DNA from 4 places in the Halomonas sp. ISL-56 genome. Region 1 is predicted to be linked to each of the others. Evidence: predicted binding sites of a transcription regulator. Region 1 holds the regulator's gene; each other region holds the start of a gene.
What was found. Region 1 encodes sigma-54, which starts transcription at its own class of promoters, with help from an activator protein. Its sites were predicted from a motif close to TGGCACNNNNNTTGCTNT; they were not measured.
Positions count from the first base shown of each region.

Region 2: J7J49_RS11505 (dimethylamine monooxygenase subunit DmmA family protein) is a predicted target of sigma-54. The motif match lies at 3,272-3,289, and genes of this name have one in related genera.
Region 3: J7J49_RS08100 (circularly permuted type 2 ATP-grasp protein) is a predicted target of sigma-54. The motif match lies at 2,033-2,050, and genes of this name have one in related genera.
Region 4: J7J49_RS11100 (NCS1 family nucleobase:cation symporter-1) is a predicted target of sigma-54. The motif match lies at 3,946-3,963, and genes of this name have one in related genera.

Region 1 covers NZ_JAGGRO010000016.1:153,015-158,565, forward strand. The annotation lists gene rapZ (RNase adapter RapZ) at 1-454, opposite strand, end outside; gene J7J49_RS14320 (PTS sugar transporter subunit IIA) at 559-1,029, opposite strand; gene hpf (ribosome hibernation-promoting factor, HPF/YfiA family) at 1,034-1,342, opposite strand; gene J7J49_RS14330 (RNA polymerase factor sigma-54) at 1,441-2,856, opposite strand; gene lptB (LPS export ABC transporter ATP-binding protein) at 3,000-3,725, opposite strand; gene lptA (lipopolysaccharide transport periplasmic protein LptA) at 3,779-4,273, opposite strand; gene lptC (LPS export ABC transporter periplasmic protein LptC) at 4,286-4,855, opposite strand; gene J7J49_RS14350 (KdsC family phosphatase) at 4,856-5,398, opposite strand; gene J7J49_RS14355 (KpsF/GutQ family sugar-phosphate isomerase) at 5,454-5,551, opposite strand, start outside.
Region 2 covers NZ_JAGGRO010000012.1:169,115-174,665, reverse strand. The annotation lists gene J7J49_RS11520 (cache domain-containing protein) at 1-583, opposite strand, end outside; gene J7J49_RS11515 (FadR/GntR family transcriptional regulator) at 701-1,453, opposite strand; gene J7J49_RS11510 (gamma-aminobutyraldehyde dehydrogenase) at 1,712-3,136, shown strand; gene J7J49_RS11505 (dimethylamine monooxygenase subunit DmmA family protein) at 3,369-3,974, shown strand; gene J7J49_RS11500 (PDR/VanB family oxidoreductase) at 3,971-4,939, shown strand; gene J7J49_RS11495 (heme-dependent oxidative N-demethylase family protein) at 4,955-5,551, shown strand, end outside.
Region 3 covers NZ_JAGGRO010000011.1:35,299-40,849, forward strand. The annotation lists gene J7J49_RS08095 (alpha-E domain-containing protein) at 1-460, opposite strand, end outside; gene J7J49_RS08100 (circularly permuted type 2 ATP-grasp protein) at 465-1,946, opposite strand; gene J7J49_RS08105 (transglutaminase family protein) at 2,311-5,551, shown strand, end outside.
Region 4 covers NZ_JAGGRO010000012.1:75,169-80,719, reverse strand. The annotation lists gene J7J49_RS11115 (NAD(P)-dependent oxidoreductase) at 1-1,093, opposite strand, end outside; gene hydA (dihydropyrimidinase) at 1,142-2,581, opposite strand; gene J7J49_RS11105 (nitrilase-related carbon-nitrogen hydrolase) at 2,616-3,482, opposite strand; gene J7J49_RS11100 (NCS1 family nucleobase:cation symporter-1) at 4,067-5,551, shown strand, end outside.

The sequences.
Region 1 (5,551 bases):
TGCGACGGCGTAAATCGTGTACCGATAACCGTGATGTATCGATCAGTAAGTCGGCTAGGTCGCGAATATCCTCCAGCGTCTCTTCTTCTTTATTAATCGCTTCTTCGAGGGTCATTTCACTATCGCGAGTCAGCGGATGACGTCGCCGGGTAGCCGAGTAACGCTCAAGCAGGATGCGGGCATCGGTGGTCAAGTAAATCACTTGAAAGTTAATTTTACGCTGGCGCAGCTCCTCTAACAAAGAGGGCAAGCGCTCCAGCGCTCCCGGCAAATTACGGGCATCAATACTGACCGCCAAATGAGCACGGTCACCCTGGCCGCGTAATTCGTCCACCAACGAGCCCAGCAGCATAGCGGGGAGGTTATCAATCGCGTAGTAGCCAAGATCCTCCAGCGCCTGTAGAGCGATAGATTTACCTGAACCTGAGCGGCCGCTAATGATCACCAGTTGCATAGAGTCTCTCTTTGCCTTGGTCAAGCTGCGTTAAGGGTGGTGAGCGAAACATACACCTGCGGTGCCTAACCTTAAATAGGTTTTAAAAAAGGTTTTAAGACCAGTTAGGCCGCTGATTGCTCACGAATTTTGGCGGTGATGAGCTCAAGCAATTCACGCTGACTGGCCGCTTTACGCAGCAGCTGGCGTGTATCCGCATCATTCATGATGGTCGCTACTTGGCCGAGCAGTGAAAGGTGCGTGTCATCTGCTTCTTCGGGTACCAACAGTACAAACACCAGGTCTACCGGGTCGCCGTCGATAGCGTCAAAATCAATCGCTTCTGACAATTTTAAAAAACCAGCGATAGGGGCGGTGCAGTGGGGGCTACGCGCATGGGGAATAGCCACGCCGTTACCAATACCGGTGCTGCCTAAGCGTTCACGGCCGATTAAACGGCTAAACACTTCTTGGCTGTCCAAGCTGGGAATATTTTGGGCAATAAAGGTGCTGTAAAACTCCAGCACCCTTTTTTTGCTGCCCCCGGGTACGTCAAATAGAACGCGTTCCGGGGGAAGTATGGTTTCCAACGTCATTGAATTAACGCACACCTGCGCCTTGGGCGCGAGCTTGTGCTTTTTCCTTGTGTTTAACGAGTTGACGGTCGATTTTATCCGCTAGGGCGTCGATAGCGGCGTACATATCACTGTCTAGGGCTTCCGCATGTAAGTCAGCACCTGCGGCGTGCAGCGTACAGGCGGCCTGCTGGCGCTCTTTCTCCACTGATAAGGTGACTTGCACCGTAGTTATATTGTCGTAATGGCGCTCTACACGCTCAAGCTTTTCGTTGACATAGTCACGCAAGGCGTCAGTCAGTTCTACGTGATGACCAGTGATATTTACTTGCATTGACGTACTCCTTATCCATCGGACTGTACTTCGATTGTAACCCTTTTTGCCGCGTTGCAAAGCCCTTGTCGAGAGTTTCCCTGAAACGGCAGCAGGGCCTAGCGTAAACGGCGCCTTTCGCTGGAGGAGGGGATGCCCATGGCTTCACGATATTTAGCCACCGTGCGACGCGCCACCTGCACGCCCCCTTCGCCTAATAGCGTGACTAAGCGGCTGTCAGAAAGCGGTTTGCCAGGGGGCTCCTCTTGAATCAGTTTTTTGAGACGCGCGCGGATGGCGGTACTGGAGTGACTGTCGCCATCTTGGCTGCTCACCTGGCTCGAGAAAAAGTACTTAAGCTCAAAAACACCGCGGGGCGTATGAATGTATTTCTGCGTCGTTACCCGCGAGATAGTTGATTCGTGCATCTCAACGGCTTCGGCAATATCGGCCAATATCAGCGGCTTCATGGCCTCTTCGCCGTGCTCCAAAAAGCCAATCTGTCGGGTGATAATTTCGCGACCAACCCGCAATAGCGTATCGTTACGGCTAGACAGGCTCTTAATCAGCCAGCGCGCTTCCTGCAGGTGCTCTTTGAGAAACTGGTTATCATCGCTTTTGTCCGCACGCTTAATCAAGCTGGCGTAGTCGGGCTGAATGCGCAGCCGTGGCAGGGCCTCTGGGTTGAGCTCTAAATGCCAGCCATCTTGGTCGTGGCGGACGACTAGATCGGGCGTTACATAACTGTCGTCGGTATCGCCGTAGGCGCTACCTGGACGTGGGTCGAGGCTGCGAATGAGTAGGATAACATCGGCCAGCTGCTCGTCATCAAGCCCGAGACGGCGCTTAAGCAAGCGCATATCATCCTTGCCGAGCGCTTCAAGAAACTGCCGAACGAGACGGCGGGCGGGAACCAGCAGTGGTGTATCGTCGGGAAGGGCGGCGAGCTGCAGCATCAGGCATTCACGCAAATCGCGGGCAAAGATACCGGTTGGCTCAAACTGTTGGAGCTTGAGCAGCGTGGTTTCCACTTCGCGCTGACTAAGCCCGTCAATGCCCTGGGCACGAAGTCCTTCACGGATATCGTTGAGCGGCTGGGTTAGGTAGCCATTAGCATCTAGCGCGTCGATTAAGCTCTCCGCGACAAGCTGTTCACGGGCGCTAAAATCGGTCATGGCAAGTTGCCACAGCAGGTGCCCGTGCAGGCTCTGTCCGGCTGCCTGGCGCTCAAAGTCGGGGCCTTCGCTGCTGCTACCACCCTGGCTACCCATATCTTGATAGGTATCTGACCAGTCGCTATCTACCGAGAGCTCAGTAGGGATGCTCTCTGACCACTCTTCTTCTTTAGGCTCGCTGACAGCCTGCTCACTAAATTCATCTTCTTGCTCCAGCATGGGATTGGCGTCTAGGGCCTGCTGAATTTCTTGACGAAGGTCCAGCGTCGAAAGTTGCAACAGCGCAATGGCCTGCTGCAACTGGGGCGTCATGGTCAGCTGTGTGCCGATACGCAGTTGGAGAGAAGCTTTCATGACCATCTGAGAACCACTCGTTAATCGGAATGTTCCACACTAGTGCGAGTGAGTGCCGGGTGCAAGTGCAATAAGCATGCCATTGGTAGTAAAGTTGTTGTAAAGCGCTATTTAGTGGGTGAAAAGTCAGTTTAGAAGTGAAAATAATCTTAGAGGCGAAAATCTGCGCCCAAATAAACATCCCTTACTTTTTGGTTGGTAAGTATTGAAGCTGGCGAGCCGCTGGCGATGATTTGCCCATCACCGACGATATAGGCGATATCGCAAATATCCAGGGTTTCACGCACGTTATGGTCGGTAATCAGTACACCGATATGGCGCTGCTTCAGCGCACGAATGATGGTTTTAATTTCGCCCACAGAAATGGGATCAACGCCAGCAAAGGGCTCATCGAGCAAAATAAAGGCAGGCTCTGTTGCTAAGGAGCGTGCAATTTCCACGCGTCTGCGCTCGCCGCCCGAAAGGCTCATGCCGAGGTTGTCACGAATGTGAGTGATATGAAAGTCTTCGAGTAGCGCTTCCAAGCGCTGTTCCCGGTCGCTGCGATTGAGCTCTTTGCGCGTCTCGAGTATCGCCATAATATTGTCAGCAACCGAAAGTTTGCGGAAGATAGACGCCTCCTGGGGGAGATAGCCGATACCTGCTGCTGCGCGCTCGTGCATGGGTGCGCGGGTTAAATCCACATCGTCGATGCCCACTTCGCCAGCATCGGATTTTACCAGCCCGACAATCATATAGAACGAGGTGGTTTTGCCGGCACCATTCGGGCCAAGTAGGCCGACCACGCTGCCTTGGCAGATTTCCAAATTGATGTCTTTGACCACGCGGCGGCGTTTGTAGCTTTTGGCTAGGTGGTGGGCATAAAGGGTTTTGATCGGCGTAAGAATTTGGTTCGGCGTAGTGTCAACAGTTGCCACAGCTCGGCTCCCTATTGTTCAGGCTGAAGGGTCATACGTATGCGCTGGGGCTCGCTGCCGTCAACGTCAGAGCGTGCTTGAATCACTTCACGGTCAATAAAATATTCAAGCCGCCCGCCGCTGAACTTGTCCTCTTGCTGGGTCAGCTCGGCTTGGTCAATCAGTTCTACGCGGCGTTCAGCGACATGATAAATAATCCTTCTTGCCCAGCCCTCAGTGGGGCCATCCTGACCTTGTGCTTGATGACGCAGGTAGGCGCGCTCACCGGTGGAGGTTGCCGTCGAAAGTTCGCCGGCCTCGTTGCGTTTGATCTCTACCCGATCACCTCGCAACTGCATTTCGCCCTGACGTATCTCTACATCCCCGGTATAAACGGCGGTGCCAGCCCGCTGGTCGAGATCTAAACGGTCGGCTTCCACTTCCACAGGGGCCTGTTGTGAAGTTTGGGCCAGTGCCGATAATGGCATCGCTAGCGCAAATAGGGCGGTGTAAATAAGTGCTTTCATGGCGACTCCTCTTTAAGGTTGCGTGGCCGGGGGGTGTGTGCCGCGCACATTATCAGTTAGGCGTACCCGGCTATCGTTAAGCCACACGTCCATACGTGAAGCGCGCATTTGCTGGGGCGGTTGCTGTAACAGTACCGGTGTTGCACTCCAGGCATGCTGAGTTACCCCATCATAATGCAATAGCTCGGTATCTAGCTGCCAGCCTTCATCAGGTGCGATCAAGCGAGCCGAGCCTGACAGTAACAGCGCTTGGGTAGCGGTGTTGAGCGTGCCTACATCGGCGCTAGCCAGCCACTGGCGCCCCTCATTGTCATACAGAACGGCTTCGGGCTCTTCCGACCAGGTTTCGCTTTGCTGAGGCGTATGGATAAGACGCGGTGTTGTCAGCGACTGCAAAACGCTGCCGTTATCACCGAATAGCGTAATTTCAGCATTTTCCAGTACGTGACCTGGTTCCTGAGCCTGCGCTTCAGGGTCGATGGTAGTGTCTTGAGGGCCGCCGGGGTCAAGCCATACCAGCAGCGCACCCAGCGCGATAACCAGCCCGCCCAGCCAGAGGCGTACCTTAAGCCGCTTCAACATTTACGCTCGACCGTGCAAATAGGTGTCGAGCACCGCGCCCCAGTGCCCTTGAGATTCAAGCAGCGTATCGCAGATTTCACGCACGGCACCGTGACCACCCAGGCGTTCGGTGATCCAGTCGGCGTGGGTGTGCATATAATCCGGTGCGTTAGGCACGGTAATGCCGACGCCGCAACGCTTAATAGCCGCTAGATCGGGCAGGTCGTCGCCGCAATAGGCCACTTGTTCCAGCTCGATATCAAGGCGCTGGCAAAGCCCGCGCAGGGTAGCCAGTTTGTCTTCACAGCCTTGGTGAACATGGTCGATACCCAGGGCGGCGGCACGCTGGCTGACCATGGGGGAATCGCGCCCAGTAATCAGTGCAACATGCACGCCCACGCGTTTGAGCAGCTTTAGCCCATGGCCATCCTGAGTATGGAAGGCTTTGATTTCGATTCCATCGGCCTGAAAGTAGAGGCGGCCATCGGTGAGGACGCCGTCAACATCCAACGCCAATAGGCGTACGCGGCGGAGTCGATCGAGTAGCGCGGTGGGTAGGGTCATAGAGCCTCCATATCAGTAATTTCTTATAGCCAGACGGATAAAAAACGCCGATGGGTTAAATAACGCCGCTGGCGAGCAGGTCGTGCATATGTAGAGCCCCAATAGGGCGCTGTTGTTCATCGACCACCGCTAGCGCGGTAATCCGGCTCTCTT
Region 2 (5,551 bases), on a different contig from region 1:
ATACTAGCATCGCCTCATGTTCCAGGCGCATTAGGCTGCGTACCAGTCGACGTTCAACACTATGTAGTGACAGATCCAGCCCAGCAACGCCGATGAAGCGACCCTGAACTAGAATTGGCATAGTGAAAGTCAGCACGTACATATTGGTGCCGTACAGGTCAATGTAGGGCCCCTCCACTACACTTTTGCCAGTATTCCTTGGTCGGCAGTACCAAGGCATCTCAGTATAGTCGTAGTAATTTTCCCGGCACTGGTCGAAATTTGGGCGCAAGGGTAGAGTTTGGTCAGTATCAGCTAAGTACCACCACTCTAAATGCATTTCCCGGTCAGCTAAGCAGAACGGTTCCACAACAATACCACCACCGCAACTGAACGTACCGGGGGCCAGCAACTGTTGGTCGATTGCAGGACGCAGCGAGGCTAAGTCCTTAGCGGTAGGTTGCCGGCCCGCGGCCTCTACGCTCTCCCAAAGCGTTTGGGTTTCCTCTACTAATTGACGAACCTGGCTGAAAGTTGTTTGTAATGTTTTTTCGAGCTGCTGGGCGCAGTTCGACACAGGGTAGCTATCGCTTAGGGGAGACATGTCATTACCTCATGCAGTTCAGCTTTCTTGTTATAATATGGATTAGTATGGCCCGGTTCTTCGAGTTTGTAGGCTCGTCTAGTATTTATTAAGCAATAATCGAGCCAGAGCTAACGGTTAGCCCTCATTAGCCTCAGCCATCAGTTCGAGACGCAAACTTAGAAGACGTTTTATGCCACGGGTGACGTGGGCCTCAGCCAGAGCCCCGGCCAAAACTGAATCACCAGACGCCAGTGCTTGTAGTATGCCCCGATGCTCCTGTTCAATCTCCATTATATTTCCACCGCCTGCGGACTCCATCCAGAGCAATTCTCCAACCTCAGATTGCAGTCGCATCTCTGCATTGGTGAGGCGTAGCGACTGAGCGGCGGCGGCTACCTCAATATGGAAGCGCGCATCAGCTCGGTGCCGGGCCAAACGTGAAGTTGCCTGGCTAAGCGTTTCGATGTGCTGAGAGATGCGCTCATGCTGTTCGTGTGAACTGCGCTTAGCTGCGAGGCGCGCAGCGGTGCCAGAAATGGCGGTCTGTTCATCGCCAAGATCACGCAGATCGGGGCCGCTCATTTCGCGCAGACGCTGCAATAGTAATTCTTCGGGCATTTCGACCGGCGCACAAACGAAACTGCCGCCGTTGCGACCTCGCCGAGTCTTGATCAGGCCGCGTTGCCGCAAGGTAATCAATGCTTCTCGAAGCGTAACGGTAGCGACACCCAGCTGCTGGGCCAGCTCCGATTCACTAGGTAGTTGCTGCCCTTCGGCAAATAAGCCGAGCTCAATAGCTTCAATAAGCCTTCGCGCCACCTCATCAGTTCGCCCTTCCTGGCGCAACCTGATAAACGCGGTATTACGATTAATATACTGCGTAGTCATTTCCTCTTCCTATCGAAGCATTTGTAAGGCTTATATGAGGCTTTGGCCAAAAAAAACCTAGTTTATTATTTTTTAGGAAAGCATTGGCTATCAATCCACCCATCTCATTGCCTTTTTCTATCTCAAATTCTCATTGACAAGTCCGTTGGGAAATACTAAAAAACATAAGATATATTTTTATATGTTTTAATTTTACGGTCACTGGTGTGTTATCAACCATCAGTTGTCCTTCTGCCAATAATAACCTAGGAATGCATCATGCAAACCCAAATGCTGATTAACGGGCAGTTAGTAGAAGGGCTGGGTAGCCCGTACGCTGTGTATAACCCTTCAGAGGGTGCGGTGTTGGTGAAAATCCCTGAGGCTAGCAAAGAGCAAGTTGACGCTGCTGTAGTCGCAGCGGATCAAGCTTTCGAAAGCTGGTCGCAGACGCCACCTAAGGATCGCGCCCGATTGCTACTAACGTTAGCAGAACGCATAGAAGCTGAGGCGGAAAACCTGGCGCGTTTAGAGTCGCAGAACTGCGGCAAGCCTTTCCAAGCAACCCTTGACGATGAGATCCCAGCCGTCGCTGATGTGTTTCGCTACTTCGCTGGTGCCAGTCGTTGCATGACGGGCTCTGCTGGCGGTGAGTATTTGCCAGGGCATACTTCGATGATTCGTCGCGATCCGCTTGGAGTCGTCGCATCTATCGCGCCTTGGAATTACCCACTAATGATGCTCGCCTGGAAGCTAGCCCCCGCTCTAGCCGCTGGTAACTGTGTAGTACTCAAGCCCTCCGAGCAAACCCCGTTAACTGCTTTGGAGCTGGCGCGGCTCATGATCGACCTCTTTCCTGCCGGTGTAGTAAACATCCTTTTCGGATGCGGCCCCAGTGTAGGAGAGCCACTGGTTAATCATCCCAAGGTGCGCATGGTCTCACTGACTGGCTCTATCGCTACCGGGTCAAAGATCATTGCCAGTACAGCCAGCAGCGTGAAGCGTACCCACATGGAGCTGGGTGGAAAAGCCCCCGTACTGATTTTCGATGACGCCGACATAGATGAAGCCGTCGAAGGTATCCGTGCTTTCGGTTTCTACAATGCTGGCCAGGACTGCACTGCGGCTTGCCGCCTGTACGTTCAAGAGGGTGTTTACGACGCTTTCGTCAGCAAGCTCGGTGAGGCAGTGGCCACTCTGCGCCATGGTCTGCAGGATGATCCCGAGACTGAATTGGGCCCACTGATTACTCTTGATCATCTACAACGCGTTGAAGGCTTTGTCGAACGCGCTAAAGCCTTGCCTCACATCCGTGTAGTGACAGGCGGTAAGCGAGTCGAGGGAGCAGGCTTCTTTTTCGAGCCGACTGTGCTAGCTGATGCTCGCCAGGAAGATGAAATTGTACAGCGTGAAGTATTCGGACCCGTAGTCAGCATAACGCGCTTCAGCGATGAAGCTCAGGCCTTGGCCTATGCCAACGACTCGGACTACGGGCTAGCCTCTTCAGTGTGGACCAAAGATATTGGGCGTGCTAACCGCTTGGCCTCGCGGCTTCAGTACGGCTGTACGTGGGTCAATACTCACTTCATGTTAGTAAGTGAAATGCCGCACGGCGGTATGAAGCAGTCCGGCTTTGGCAAAGACATGTCGATGTACGGATTGGAAGATTACACCTGCGTACGTCATGTGATGTTTAAGCACTAACATGGTGCGTTTGGCGCCAATTAGGTGCAAATCTTGCTCTTTTAGGTTCACTTACTTAATCAAATAAAAGTCTCCGGCTTGTTAAAAACGCATTAAAGTGGCCATAAAATAAAACATATAAGTTCATATGTAATATGGCACGGATTATGCTTTGTAGCTTGCAGCCGTTTGAGAACCGAACTTCATTGTTGCCGCAACACTTATGCGGTAACGGCTTAAGAGGTATATCACGATGCTTATCACCGGTATCAAAAGCCGTCCGGTCTATGACCGTCTGAGCCCAATGTCCAGCGGGACGAGCCACCTGATCGCAGGTCAAGGCAGCGGTGGTGAGGCAATGCTGCGACTGTATGCAGAAATGTCGCCCACACAACGCCAACAAAGCACCTTTTTCTACTCTACGGAGACATTCTCGGGTCATAGCCATTTGCAAGCACTGCAAGAGACAGAAACTAAAGGCCTTGAAGTTTTCGCCAGCAACCAAGCGTTGATGGAAGCCCTGGCGCAAAACCTGAATGAGGCTCATATGGGCACCCGACTCTACTTAAGCGGTTCGGAGAGCTTCATAGGCACGGCTATGCAAGCGGCCAATGCCGTCGACCTGACCCCCGATGAAGTGTTGCGTGAGCACAGCGGCACTCTTGTGCGAAGAGTTTGGTGCGTCCACTGCGATACCTATACCGAAAACGTGACTCATCGGGTGTTCACTTGCCCCGGCTGCCAGTTCGATCTTGTAGTACGCGATCACTATTCGCGAAGGCTAGCTGCTTTCCAAGGCGTTAAGGCTGACGGTGAAGTACCAGGCGAATTACCAGCCTCAGAGGAGCTTGATACATGAATAATCAAAACGGCACTATAAGTGTCCGCGTTACCCGCATTGAGTGTCTCACGCCTGAGATTAAGCGCTTCACCCTGATCGACCCTGAAGATAAGCATTTGCCAGCTTTTTCCGGCGGTAGCCATGTAGTCGTGGTTATCCAGGATGGTGACAAGACTTATCGCAACGCTTACTCATTAATGAGTTCACCCTATGATTCCAGTGCCTATCAAATCGCCGTGCGTCGGGCACCTGAAAGCCGAGGCGGCTCTCAGTGGCTGCACGACAAAGTTTGTGAAGGCGACTTGTTGGAAATCATGCACCCGGCCAACCTATTCCCTCTAGCCAAGCATGCTCGACATCACCTATTCATTGCGGGTGGCGTTGGGATTACCCCGGTGTATTCGCAGTTGGAAGAGCTGCAACTTAAGCAGGCTTCCTTTGAACTGCATTTGGCTGTAAGAGGCCCGGAGCATTCAGCCCTTGGTCTGGAGCTGCAAGCTCGATATGGCAAGCGTGTACATCTTTACATTCAGGGGCAGGATGGGCCCATGGATATACATGACCTCCTTGCCGAGCGCCCGCTGGGTAGTCACGTCTATGTATGCGGCCCAGACGGCATGATAGAGCAAACCATTGAAAGGGCTCATGACTTGGGCTGGACTAACAGCCACATCCATTTCGAACGCTTCGTCGAGCAAGGGTCTACTGGACAACCCTTCAGCGTCACCCTAGCCCGCCAGGGCGTGACCATCGAAGTCCCCTCCGAACAATCTCTGCTCGAAGCTGCAGAACAGGCCGGCTACAAATTGCCTTATTTGTGCCGTGGTGGAGCCTGTGGCTATTGCGAAGCCAATGTGCTGGAAATCGAAGGCGAACTGGATCACCGCGACGACTGGCTCAGTGAAGAAGACAAACTCAGCAAGCGTAAGTTTATGCCTTGCGTATCACGGGCTAATTGTAGCCGTCTGGTCGTAGACCTCTGACAGGAGAAAAACAAGATGACTGTATTCAAGCCGATCGAGACCTATGCCGATCAAGCCTCTAATCATACTTTCGAGAACAGCCGCGAGGCGGTTCTGCGTCTGCCCTTTCCGTATCCGGAAGATCAGTACATGTACTCGATGAATGTCGAACCTCATGTTTCTACTGGTCACGGTGCGCTCCGTGCTCAATTCGATATTGACGAACACTATATTTCGGAATGCCACCACCGTGCACAGACACTTGATGCCCAGCCGGGCGTCCACTATTCAGCTCTGCCCCACATGATGGAGGCTCAGTGGGATTTGCTAGAGCTATTAATGGAATCGTATTCGCGAGATTACCCAGAGCATTTCACACTGGAGAAGAACGGTACTCAGTGGCGCTGGATCAATCGCCCTCTGCAAATCGATGATACTTTCACCTTCGGAGATGCCAGCACTCTCCCCATGGAGCCTATGGAGTACATCACTCGACAGGCTCAAGGTGAGTTCATCCTCCTTGAAGAGCGTGACGACACTTTGGTCATGGGAGCTGGAATGGCCACCCAGCGGGCGGATTATTCGCTACGTTTTAATTTGGGCATGAGCTTTATGGAGTTTCACGGGCCAGTC
Region 3 (5,551 bases), on a different contig from region 1:
CATGGCTTAACGTGCCTTCAATCAGGCCCGTCAGCGCCTGGCAGCCACGAATAACACTTTTGAGAAAGCTATCGCGACGTCGTGGACTAACGCCGTTTTCGGCATGGTCGGCGACACTCAGATAGAGCTGGTTAACCTCCTCCCAAATCTCCCGGGGCACCACATCCCGGGTGGTTCTCAGGTTCTCACGGGCACTGGCAAGCGCGGAAATAATCGAAATATCATTGTCGGGATCAGCGCATAAAAAATGCACCACGTTGCGCTCATCAAAATCGTCATGGCGTGCGGTGAAAGCTTCCAGGCTGCCGGTCATTTCGATAAGCGGCGCCCAACCCAGCGGCAAGCGCCCCGGCAAATCGAGCATAAGGTGACTATTGACGCTCAGTAGGCGTGCGGTATCTTCCGCACGTTCAATATAGCGCGCCATCCAGTAGAGGTTCTCTGCAACGCGTGACAGCATGGCGTTAGGCTCCTTTCACCGCGGCCACTGCCGCCTTATCGTCGGTTTCTACAATCCAGGTATCTTTACTGCCACCACCTTGAGAGGAGTTCACCACCAGCGACCCCTCTATCAATGCCACGCGGGTGAGGCCACCGGTGGTGACGTGGATTTCAGGCCCAGAGAGTATGAAAGGGCGTAAATCCACATGGCGCGGCTGAGGTATACCATTCGCCAACGTCGGTGTGGTCGACAGCGCCAGGGTGGGCTGCGCCATGTAGTTGCGCGGGTTCGCCTTAATCAAGCGGGCAAACTCTTCGCGGGTCTCTTTGGTTGAGCGCGGGCCAATCAGCATGCCGTAGCCCCCCGACTCATTGGCCGGCTTCACCACCAGCTCATCGAGATGATCAAGCACATAGCGGCGATCATCTTCGAACATGCACAGGTAACTGGGCACGTTCGGCAGCAGCGGCTCCTGGTCAAGATAGTAGCGGATCAGCGCAGGCACGAACGCATAAACAACCTTGTCATCTGCCACGCCAGCACCGGGTGCATTGGCCAGCGCTACTTTGCCAGCACGCCAAGCGCGCATCAGGCCCGCCACCCCCAGCATGGAGTCAGGGTTAAACGCTTCCGGGTCGAGAAACTCGTCATCCACGCGACGATAGATAACGTCGACTCGGCGCAGGCCTTCTACGGTGCGCATGTACACCACATCATTGTCATCCACTAGCAAGTCGCTGCCTTGCACCAGCTCGACGCCCATTTGCTGGGCAAGGTAGGCATGCTCAAAGTAAGCGGAGTTATAGATTCCAGGGGTCAGCACCACCACCTGAGGATCATCTCCAGGGCGGGGTGACATTGCGGCGAGCATGTCGTAAAGATTGGCCACATAGTCATCAACGGGGAGGATTTTGCCAGTGGCAAACAGCTCCGGCAGCACCCGCTTGGTGACATTACGGTTTTCCAACATGTAGGAGACGCCGGAAGGAATGCGTAAGTTATCCTCCAACACGTACAGCGTGCCATCCCCATCGCGCACTAGATCTGAACCGCATACATGGGCCCACACCCCGTGAGGGGGATTAATACCGACGCACTGGGGGCGGAAATTAACCGACTGCGCTAGCACCTCGGCGGGCAATACTTTGTCCTTAATAACTTTTTGGTCGTGGTAGAGATCATCAATAAATAGGTTTAGCGCCTGCACGCGCTGTTTGAGGCCTGCCTCGGTTTTACGCCACTCGCTGGCGGGAATAATCCGCGGCACAATATCAAAGGGCCAAGCGCGGTCAATCATCGCGCCTTCAGAGTAGACAGTGAAGGTAATCCCCATGGTACGAATGGCGATTTCCGCCGCGGTTTTCCGCTCGGCTAACTCTTCTGCGCTAAACCTTGCCAACATGTTGCACAATTCACCCGCTGAATCGCGAGGCTGACCGGGTGCGGCCATCAGCTCATCGTAGTAATCACGACACGCATAGTTATTCCAATTCACTTGGCTCATGGGCGCTCTCCTGGCGCTGGGGTGGAAGCGGCAACTTCCTCAATGCACAGTGTAGGCCTGCCGCGCGCAAAACAATCAAACAATTGAGAGCAAAATACGTACCATCTTTTGCGATATTTCAACGTTCGCTTACTTAAACGCTTCTTGACAGGGAGCACGAGCCAATTAAAGCGACTTTCTGCCCCACATCGGTGCAGTAAAGCAGTGCTATTTTGGTGCATTAAGTGATTTCCACTTTAGTTAAACGCCTTAGTTAAGATAGCGGCTGCAAAAAAGTAAAAGTGGAACGATACTTGCGAAACGTTCGGTTATTCTTTAACCCAACCGACCCACCGGTTGATAACGGTTCTTTTGAGGGTGGCCCATGACCATTCGCGTTGCCTTGTATCATCGTACGACCTACCACTTTGACCGCCCGGTGCGTCTTTCGCCCCATGTTATTCGGCTGCGTCCCGCGCCCCACTGCCGCACCCATATTGAGGCCTACTCGCTCAAGCTCTCCGGCGACGACCACTTTTTAAACTGGCAACAGGATCCGTTTGGCAACTTCAATGCCCGTGTGGTGTTCCCCGAACCGCGTAAAGAGTTAACCATTGCCGTCGAGCTCATCGCGCCAATGACGGTGATCAACCCGTTCGATTTCTTCTTGGACGACATTGCGCAAACGATTCCCTTTGCCTACCCCGAAGCACTGCGCCAGGAGCTAAGCCCCTATCTGGAAATAACCGAGTCAGGGCCACGGTTGATGGAGTGGCTCAAGGCCGTTCCCCGCGAACCCACCACCACCGTCGATTTCCTGGTAGCGCTTAATCAACGCCTGCAGGAGGATATTGGTTATCTGGTACGCATGGAGCCCGGTGTTCAGAGCTGCGAAGAAACCTTAACGTTCGCCAGCGGATCCTGCCGCGACAGCGCCTGGCTGCTGGTACAAATTTTCCGCCATTTGGGCCTTGCCGCACGCTTTGTGTCAGGCTACCTCATTCAGCTCAAGTCCGACGTCAAAGCGCTGGATGGCCCCAGCGGCAGCGAAGTGGATTTCACCGACCTACACGCCTGGACCGAAGTCTTCCTGCCCGGCGCAGGCTGGGTGGGGCTCGATCCCACTTCAGGGCTGTTCGCTGGCGAAGGCCACATCCCCCTCGCCGCCACCCCGACGACTGGTAGTGCGGCCGCGATTACCGGGTTTTCGGATAAGTGTGAAGTCACTTTCGATGTCACCATGGAAGTGGAACGCATCCACGAAGACCCGCGGGTCACCAAGCCCTATAGCGATGAGCAGTGGCAGCGTATCTGCGCATTGGGTGACGAAGTAGATGCCGAGCTGCTCCACCAGGACGTACGCCTCACCATGGGCGGCGAACCCACCTTTGTCTCGATCGACGATGTGGAGAGCCCGCAGTGGAATACCGAAGCCCTGGGCGAACACAAGCGCGAACGCGCTGAGGCACTGCTAACCCGGCTGCAGGCCGCTTACGCCCCCGGCAGCGCTATCCAGCAACAGCAAGGCAAGTGGTACCCCGGCGAACCGCTGCCCCGCTGGGCGCTAGCCTGTTACTGGCGTAAAGATGGCGTGCCCCTATGGCGCGACCCGCAATGGCTAGCCTGCCTAGACGGCTCACCAGAGATCAATGCAGATGATGCAATGGCTCAGCGCTTTACTAAAGCGCTTAGCGAACGCCTGGGCGTAGCCGAGCGCTACTGGATTCCGGCGTTCGAGGACACCTACTACTATCTATGGAAAGAGCAGTCACTACCGGTCAACGTTGACCCACGTGAAGCCAATCTCAAAGATGACGCCGAACGCCACCGGTTAGCGCGCTTATTAGAACAAGGCTTAGGCGAAGTGGTTGGTTATGCCCTACCGTTGCGCCACTCGATTAGCCAGGCCCACCGCTGGGAAAGCGGTCGCTGGCCGCTCAAGCGTGAACACCTGTTCCTGGTGCCCGGCGACTCGCCCATGGGCCTGCGTTTACCGCTTTCGGCGCTGCCTTGGGCTGACCCAGAAGAGCAGCCCCAACCGGAGTCGCTATTCGCGCCCCGCCCTGAATTGGGCGATATTCACGGTGAAGTTGCTCGCCGCAACGCCGAACAGCCCCACCTCAGCGAGGCCGAACGCTTGGGTAGAACCAGCCACCCAAGCCCTTCTCATCCTGAGGGCGAAGCGGTTCAGCAGCAGCCCCGGGCGGAAATCGACACTGAGAGTGGCGTTATTCACACCAGCCTATGTGTGGAGCCACGGGAAGGCCGCCTGCATATTTTCCTGCCGCCGCTGACCAGCTTAGAGCACTACCTCGACCTGCTGAGCACCGTTGAAGAGTGCGCCAAGGAGCTCGCCTGCCCGGTGATGGTAGAGGGCTATTCGCCGCCTAGGGATCCGCGCCTGGAAAACTTTATGATCACCCCCGACCCGGGCGTGATCGAAGTGAACATTATGCCCGCTGCCAGTTGGCAAACCCTGGTCGCGCAAACTGAACGGCTGTATGCCGAGGCACGTGAAACCCGCCTGGGCACTGAGAAATTCATGCTGGATGGCCGCCACACCGGCACCGGCGGTGGTAACCATGTCACACTGGGCGGCATCACGCCTGACGACTCGCCGTTTTTACGCCGACCAGATTTGCTGGCTAGCCTGGTCACTTATTGGCAGCATCACCCCAGCCTCTCTTACCTGTTTTCAGGCCTGTTTATTGGCCCTACCAGCCAAGCGCCACGAGTGGATGAAGCACGCCATGAAGCGCTCTATGAGCTGGAAATTGCCCTGCAGCAAATGCCCGAAGGTGAGGTCGTACAACCCTGGCTGGTGGATCGCTTACTGCGTCACCTGCTAACCGACTTGACCGGCAACACCCACCGCGCCGAGTTCTGTATCGACAAACTCTATTCGCCGGATAGCGACAGTGGGCGATTAGGATTACTGGAACTACGCGGCTTTGAGATGCCGCCCCACGCCCGCATGGGGTTAATGCAGATGCTGCTGATCCGCGCCCTTGTCGCGCGCTGCTGGAAAACCCCCTACCGGGCCAAACCGGTGCGTTGGGGTAGCGCGTTACAGGATCGCTGGATGCTGCCTCACTACCTGTGGAATGACCTTGACGATGTGTTAAGTGACTTGCGCCACCACGGCTTCGACTTTGACCTGCAGTGGTTCGCCCCCTTCCTGGAGTTCCGCTTCCCGCTACACGGGCGCTTGCACACCCCGATGCTGGATATTGAGCTGCGCCAGGCTATCGAGCCCTGGCACGTGCTGGGTGAAGAAGCCTCCGCAGGCGGCACCGCCCGCTATGTGGATTCCTCAGTGGAACGCCTGGAAGTCAAAGTCAGCGGCATGAGCGGCGACCGCTACGTGGTGACCTGCAACGGTCGTCGGGTACCGCTTTCTGCCACCGGCAGAAACGGCGAAGCGGTGGCCGGGGTGCGCTATCGCGCTTGGCAGCCACCGTCTGCGCTGCATCCGCAAATTCCCATTCACGCACCGTTGGTATTTGATGTCATCGATACCTGGAATCAGCGCTCAGTGGCGGGCTGTACCTATTACGTGGTGCACCCCACAGGGCGTAACTTCGACACCTTCCCGGTCAATGCGTTTGAAGCCGAAGCGCGCCGAC
Region 4 (5,551 bases), on a different contig from region 1:
ATCGCCCTGCTTGATCGAAGGTCTTGGCAAAGCGCATGCCTGCGACGCAGTCTCGATCGTCCAACAAGATCTCATCAGGCTGTGCCCAAGTCACCATACGCACGCCGTTGGCTTTAGCGATCTCCTGCTCGTGTTCGGTGGCGGACATTTCCTCCACGCCACGGCGGTAGACCAGCGTTACTTCGCTTGCCCCTAAGCGGGCCATTTGGGTGGCCATATCAATGGCGGTATTGCCCGCGCCAATCACAATACAGCGCTTGGCCACAGCCAGGCTGCCCAGGTCGTCGGTTTGGCGCAAGGTTTTAATGTAATCCACGGCGGGCATAAGGCCTGGCGCATCTTCGCCCGTTAGCCCCAACGCGCGGCTGGCACCCAGGCCCAAACCTAGGAATACACTGTCGTATTGCTTGTGTAGCGTGGCGAGTTCGAGGTTATCGCCAAGGCGCTGCCCGTACTGAATGTCGATGCCGCCGATCGCAAGCAAAAACTCCACTTCCTTGCGGGCAAAGTCGTCGGTCATCTTGTAGCGGGCAATGCCGTACTCGTTGAGCCCGCCGGGTTTCTGTTCGGCCTCAAAAATGGTCACCTGGTGGCCGAGTATGGCCAATCGATGGGCACAGGAGAGTCCTGCTGGCCCGGCACCAACCACGGCAATATGACGGCCGGTGCTGGCGGCACGCTTAAATGGATGGCTATCAAACTGCATGTTATCGGTGGCGTGGCGCTGGAGTAGGCCAATTAGCACCGGCTGGCACTCGGCGTCGTGGTTACGCACACAGCTGCGTTCACATAGGATTTCGGTGGGGCACACCCGGGCGCAGCTGCCGCCGAGGATATTGGCTTCCAGGATGGTTTCTGCCGCACCGTTGATGTTGCTTTCGCTGATCTGGCGAATAAAGCTCGGGATATCAATATCCGACGGGCAAGCCTCCACGCAGGGGGCATCAAAGCAGTACAGGCAGCGCTGGCTTTCGATGATTGCCTGGCGCTGAGTTAACGGTGGATGAAGATCGCTAAAATTGTTTGCCAGCGTTTGCAGGTCGTAAGTGCCGACCTCTTTGGCGCTGGGTAGATGGTTCAGTTGGCTAGTCACGGTAGAGCCTCCACTGTTTTTATAGAAATAACAGTTATTAAGCGCCGGTTATCTCTTAACGGCGATGGGGGCATTAAGTTCAGCACGCTTAGCGAGCAGCTCGAACACTCCGGGGTAGGCGGGGCGCTCTAAATAGCGTCCTGCACCGCGCTCGGCGCGTAGATCGCCGTCACGCCACACCCACTTGCCCTTGCTAATGGTGTGGCGAGCGATACCGCGTACCGTTTTGCCCTCGAAGATGTTGAAGTCGACGTTCTGGTGGTGGGTCTTGGCAGAAATCGTGCGGGTGCCGTTGGAATCCCAGACCACGATATCGGCATCGGAGCCGACCTGAATCGCGCCCTTGCGTGGGTATAGGTTAAAAATCTTAGCGGTATTGGTGGAGGTAATGGCGACAAACTCTTGGGGCGAGAGCTTGCCCGTATTGACGCCTTCGTCCCAGATGACGGCTAGGCGGTCTTCTACCCCGGCGGTCCCGTTGGGGATCTTGGTGAAATCATCTTTACCAGCGGCTTTCTGTTCTTCGCAGAAGCAGCAGTGGTCGGTGGCGGTGGTTTGCAGATTGCCGGATTGCAGGCCATGCCAAAGGGCTTCCTGGTGGCCTTTGGGACGGAAGGGCGGGCTCATTACGTGGGCCGCTGCCGTGGCCCAGTCGGGGTGCTGGTAAACGCTGTCGTCAATCACCAAATGCCCTGCTAAGCACTCGCCAAACACCGGGTGACCCTGCTGGCGGGCGTAAGCGATCTCATCCACCGCGTCCTTGGTGGAAACATGCACCAGGTAGACCGGCGCGCCCAGGGTAGTGGCAATGCGAATGGCTCGGCTGGCTGCTTCGCCTTCGACCTGGGGCGGGCGCGAAAGTGGATGGGCTTCCGGCCCGGTAATGCCCTGGGCGAGCAGTTTTTGCTGCATGTGGTAGACCAGCTCGCCGTTTTCGGCGTGTACCGTGGGCACCGCGCCCAACTCCAGGCAGCGTGAAAAGCTCTCCACCAGAATGTCGTCGGTGGCCATGATGGCGCCTTTGTAGGCCATAAAGTGCTTGAAACTGTTGACGCCGTGCTCGCGCACTAAGGTGCCCATCTCCTCTTTGACACTTTCATCCCACCAAGTGACCGCCACGTGAAAGGCGAAATCAGTGGCGGCTTTTTCTGCCCAGCCCTGCCAAGTTTCAAAGGCTTCCAGCAGCGATTGGCCGGGACTGGGAATCACGAAGTCGATAATGGTGGTGGTACCGCCCGCCATGGCGGCGGCGGTGCCGGTGTAGAAATCTTCACTGGCCACTGCGCCCATAAACGGCATCTGCATATGAGTATGGGGGTCGATGCCGCCGGGCATGACAAGCTGATCGCTGGCATCGACAATCTCGCAGCCCTCGGGGATGTCTAGATCGGTGCCGATGGCGTGGATTTTACCGTCGACGCAGAGTACGTCAGCGCGATATGTGTCGGCATGGGTGACGACGGTGCCGCCCTTGATTAATAAGCTCATGGTTCGCTCCTGCTATATTTTTTCGCCAACGTCATTACTCACCGTCGGTCAGGCGGGTATAGGTCTCTGGGCGGCGGTCGCGGAAAAACTGCCAGTTGTTGCGAACCTCTCGCACCATATCCAAATCGATCTCGTGCACCAGCAGCTCATCTTCTGTCTCGCTGGCCTGGGCTTCGATTTTGCCGCGGGGGTTAACGATGTAGCTGGAGCCGTAGAAGTCGCCGATATTCCAGGGCGCTTCGGTGCCGACGCGGTTGATGGCAGCGATAAAGCAGCCGTTGGCAGCGGCGGAAGCGGGTTGTTCAAGCTCCCAGAGGTATTGGGAAAGTCCTGCTACGGTGGCGGAAGGGTTAAAGATTACTTCAGCGCCATTCAGTGCCAGTGCCCGCCAGCCTTCGGGGAAGTGGCGGTCGTAGCAGATATAAACGCCGATTTTGCCGTAGGCGGTATCGAATACCGGCCAGTTGGATTGCCCCGGCTTAAAGAAAAACTTCTCCCAAAATCCGGCGACTTGGGGAATATGGGTTTTGTGATATTTACCTAAATAACTGCCATCGGCATCAAATACGGCAGCGGTGTTGTAGTAAACGCCGGTTTCGGTCTCTTCATACACCGGCACGATAATCACCATGCGGTGCTCGGCGGCGAGTTTTTGCATCATCTGGCAGGTGGGGCCTTCCGGTACCCGCTCAGCGGCGGCGTACCATTTACCGTCCTGGCTGGGACAAAAGTAGGGCTGGTTAAACACTTCCTGGAAACACAGTACCTGTACGCCTTGATCAGCCGCTTGCTGAATCATCGGCAGATGCGCTTCGTTCATCGCGTCGCGGATGGCTTCGGGTTCCAAATCGGTGCTGGTTTTTAGGCCCATTTGAATCAGGCCGATTTTCATCTTCTGCATAAGACACTCCCTCTGGTGTTTGATTCTGATTGTTGATTTGAAGCGTGTTTAGGCGTTGAGAATTAATATTATAAAGCTGACCAATGCGACAGCTTTTGTTGAAAGTATCGCTGGGTTGGTGGTTTTAGCAAGTCTTAAAATTCTATTTATACAGTCGCATTTAACTCTTTGAGTTTGCTTGTTTTTATTTTTTTGAGCAGTGATATTCCCTTTTTTGGTGAACCCTTGCACCGTTTTGATTGATTTATTTTTTATTTTAAAATCATGTGTTTATTATATTTATAATGAGTGGTTGGTAGATTTTTTTGTTTAATATTGGTGCAAATATTTTTTTTGACCTAGCTTTGTTTAATCGGTTTTTGTTTGAGGTGGAGAGGGTTAAAAGGTAACAAGCTAACAATAATATTGTTGTCCATGAAGACAGTTTTTTAATCAAAGGGTTAGTTGCCCTGCTTTTATGGGTAGGCACACTTATTGCTTGGATTTTAAAAGGATGGTTTCTAAGAGCGATGATTTCTAAGCGTCTTTTGAACAGCTCCACTGACCGTGGGAGTGATGGGCAACGCAATGCTGAGGAGATAAAAATGACCGAAACAACCTCACAGATGGTGGATCGAGGCGGACTAATAGAGCTTGATGTAGGGGGCGACGTGCGCAGTAGTTCACGCTTCAATGAGGATATTGCCCCTACCCAGGCCAGCGAACGCACCTGGAGTAAATGGAACATTGCCGCACTTTGGGTAGGTATGTCGATCTGTGTGCCCACCTATACCTTGGGCGGGGTATTAACGGCCTACTTCGGCTTGAGCGTGGGGGAGGCCCTGTTCGCTATTCTGTTAGCCAACGTGATCGTACTGATTCCTCTCACCTTAAACGCCTTTCCTGGCACAAAATTTGGAATCCCATTTCCCGTGGTGCTACGCTCATCGTTCGGTATTTTAGGCTCCAATGTGCCCTGTCTAGTTCGCGCTTTAGTGGGCTGCGGATGGTTTGGCATTCAAACCATGTTTGGCGGACTTGCTATTCATCTGCTGCTCTCCGAGTTGATTCCCGCTTGGGCTGCGCTTGGCGGCGTGGGCGAAGTGATCGGCTTTTTTGTCTTTGGCGCGATGAACCTCTATGTGGTCATTCGTGGGGCAGAATCTATTAAATGGTTGGAGACCCTAGCTGCGCCGCTGTTGTTAGCCGTTGGTGTGGGGCTGATGATCTGGGCGTGGCCCAACATGTCGATGACCGAGCTGCTGGCACAGCCGCCTTCGCGCCCGGAAGGGGCATCGGTGTATGGCTATTTCTTCGCAGGCTTAACCGCCATGGTGGGCTTTTGGGCCACGCTGTCGCTGAATATTCCCGATTTCAGCCGCTTTGCCAAAAGCCAAAAAGATCAGATCGTTGGCCAAGTGATCGGTCTGCCGCTGACGATGTTTTTCTTTGCCGCCCTCGGCGTCGTGTTAACCGCTGCTTCCGAAACGCTGGTGGGCCAAACCGTTGCCGACCCGGTACGTTTGATCGGTTATATCGACAGCCCTTTCTGGGTGGTATTAGCGATGCTGTTGATCATTATCGCCACGATTTCTACCAATACTGCTTCCAACATCGTCTCGCCGACCAATGATTTTCAGAATATTGCGCCTAAATTGATTAACCAGACGCGCGGCGTGCTGATGACGGGTGCGGTGGGCGTAATGCTGATGGGCTACGATCTGCTGCAAAAAGCGGGTGTTATCCCACCTGGGGTCTCCCTTGAGCAGATGTACTCTAACTGGTTACTCGGCTATTCAAGCCTCCTCGGGCCCATCGCGGGGATTATGGCGGTGGATTATTTCCTGATTAAAAAGCAGCGTTTGGATATACCGAGTCTGTATATGGATGACCATGCCTATCCTGCGGTCAACATTGCAGGCTTTATCGCCTTTGGCGTCCCGGTGCTGCTCACCTTGATTTCGCTGTTAACCGGCACGATGAACTGGTTCTATGACTATGGCTGGTTTACCGGTTCGGCGCTGGGGGCCATTGTTTACTATGTGGCAAGCCAAGTGTTTGCGTCATCGCCTCAGGCGGGGCCTGCGCCG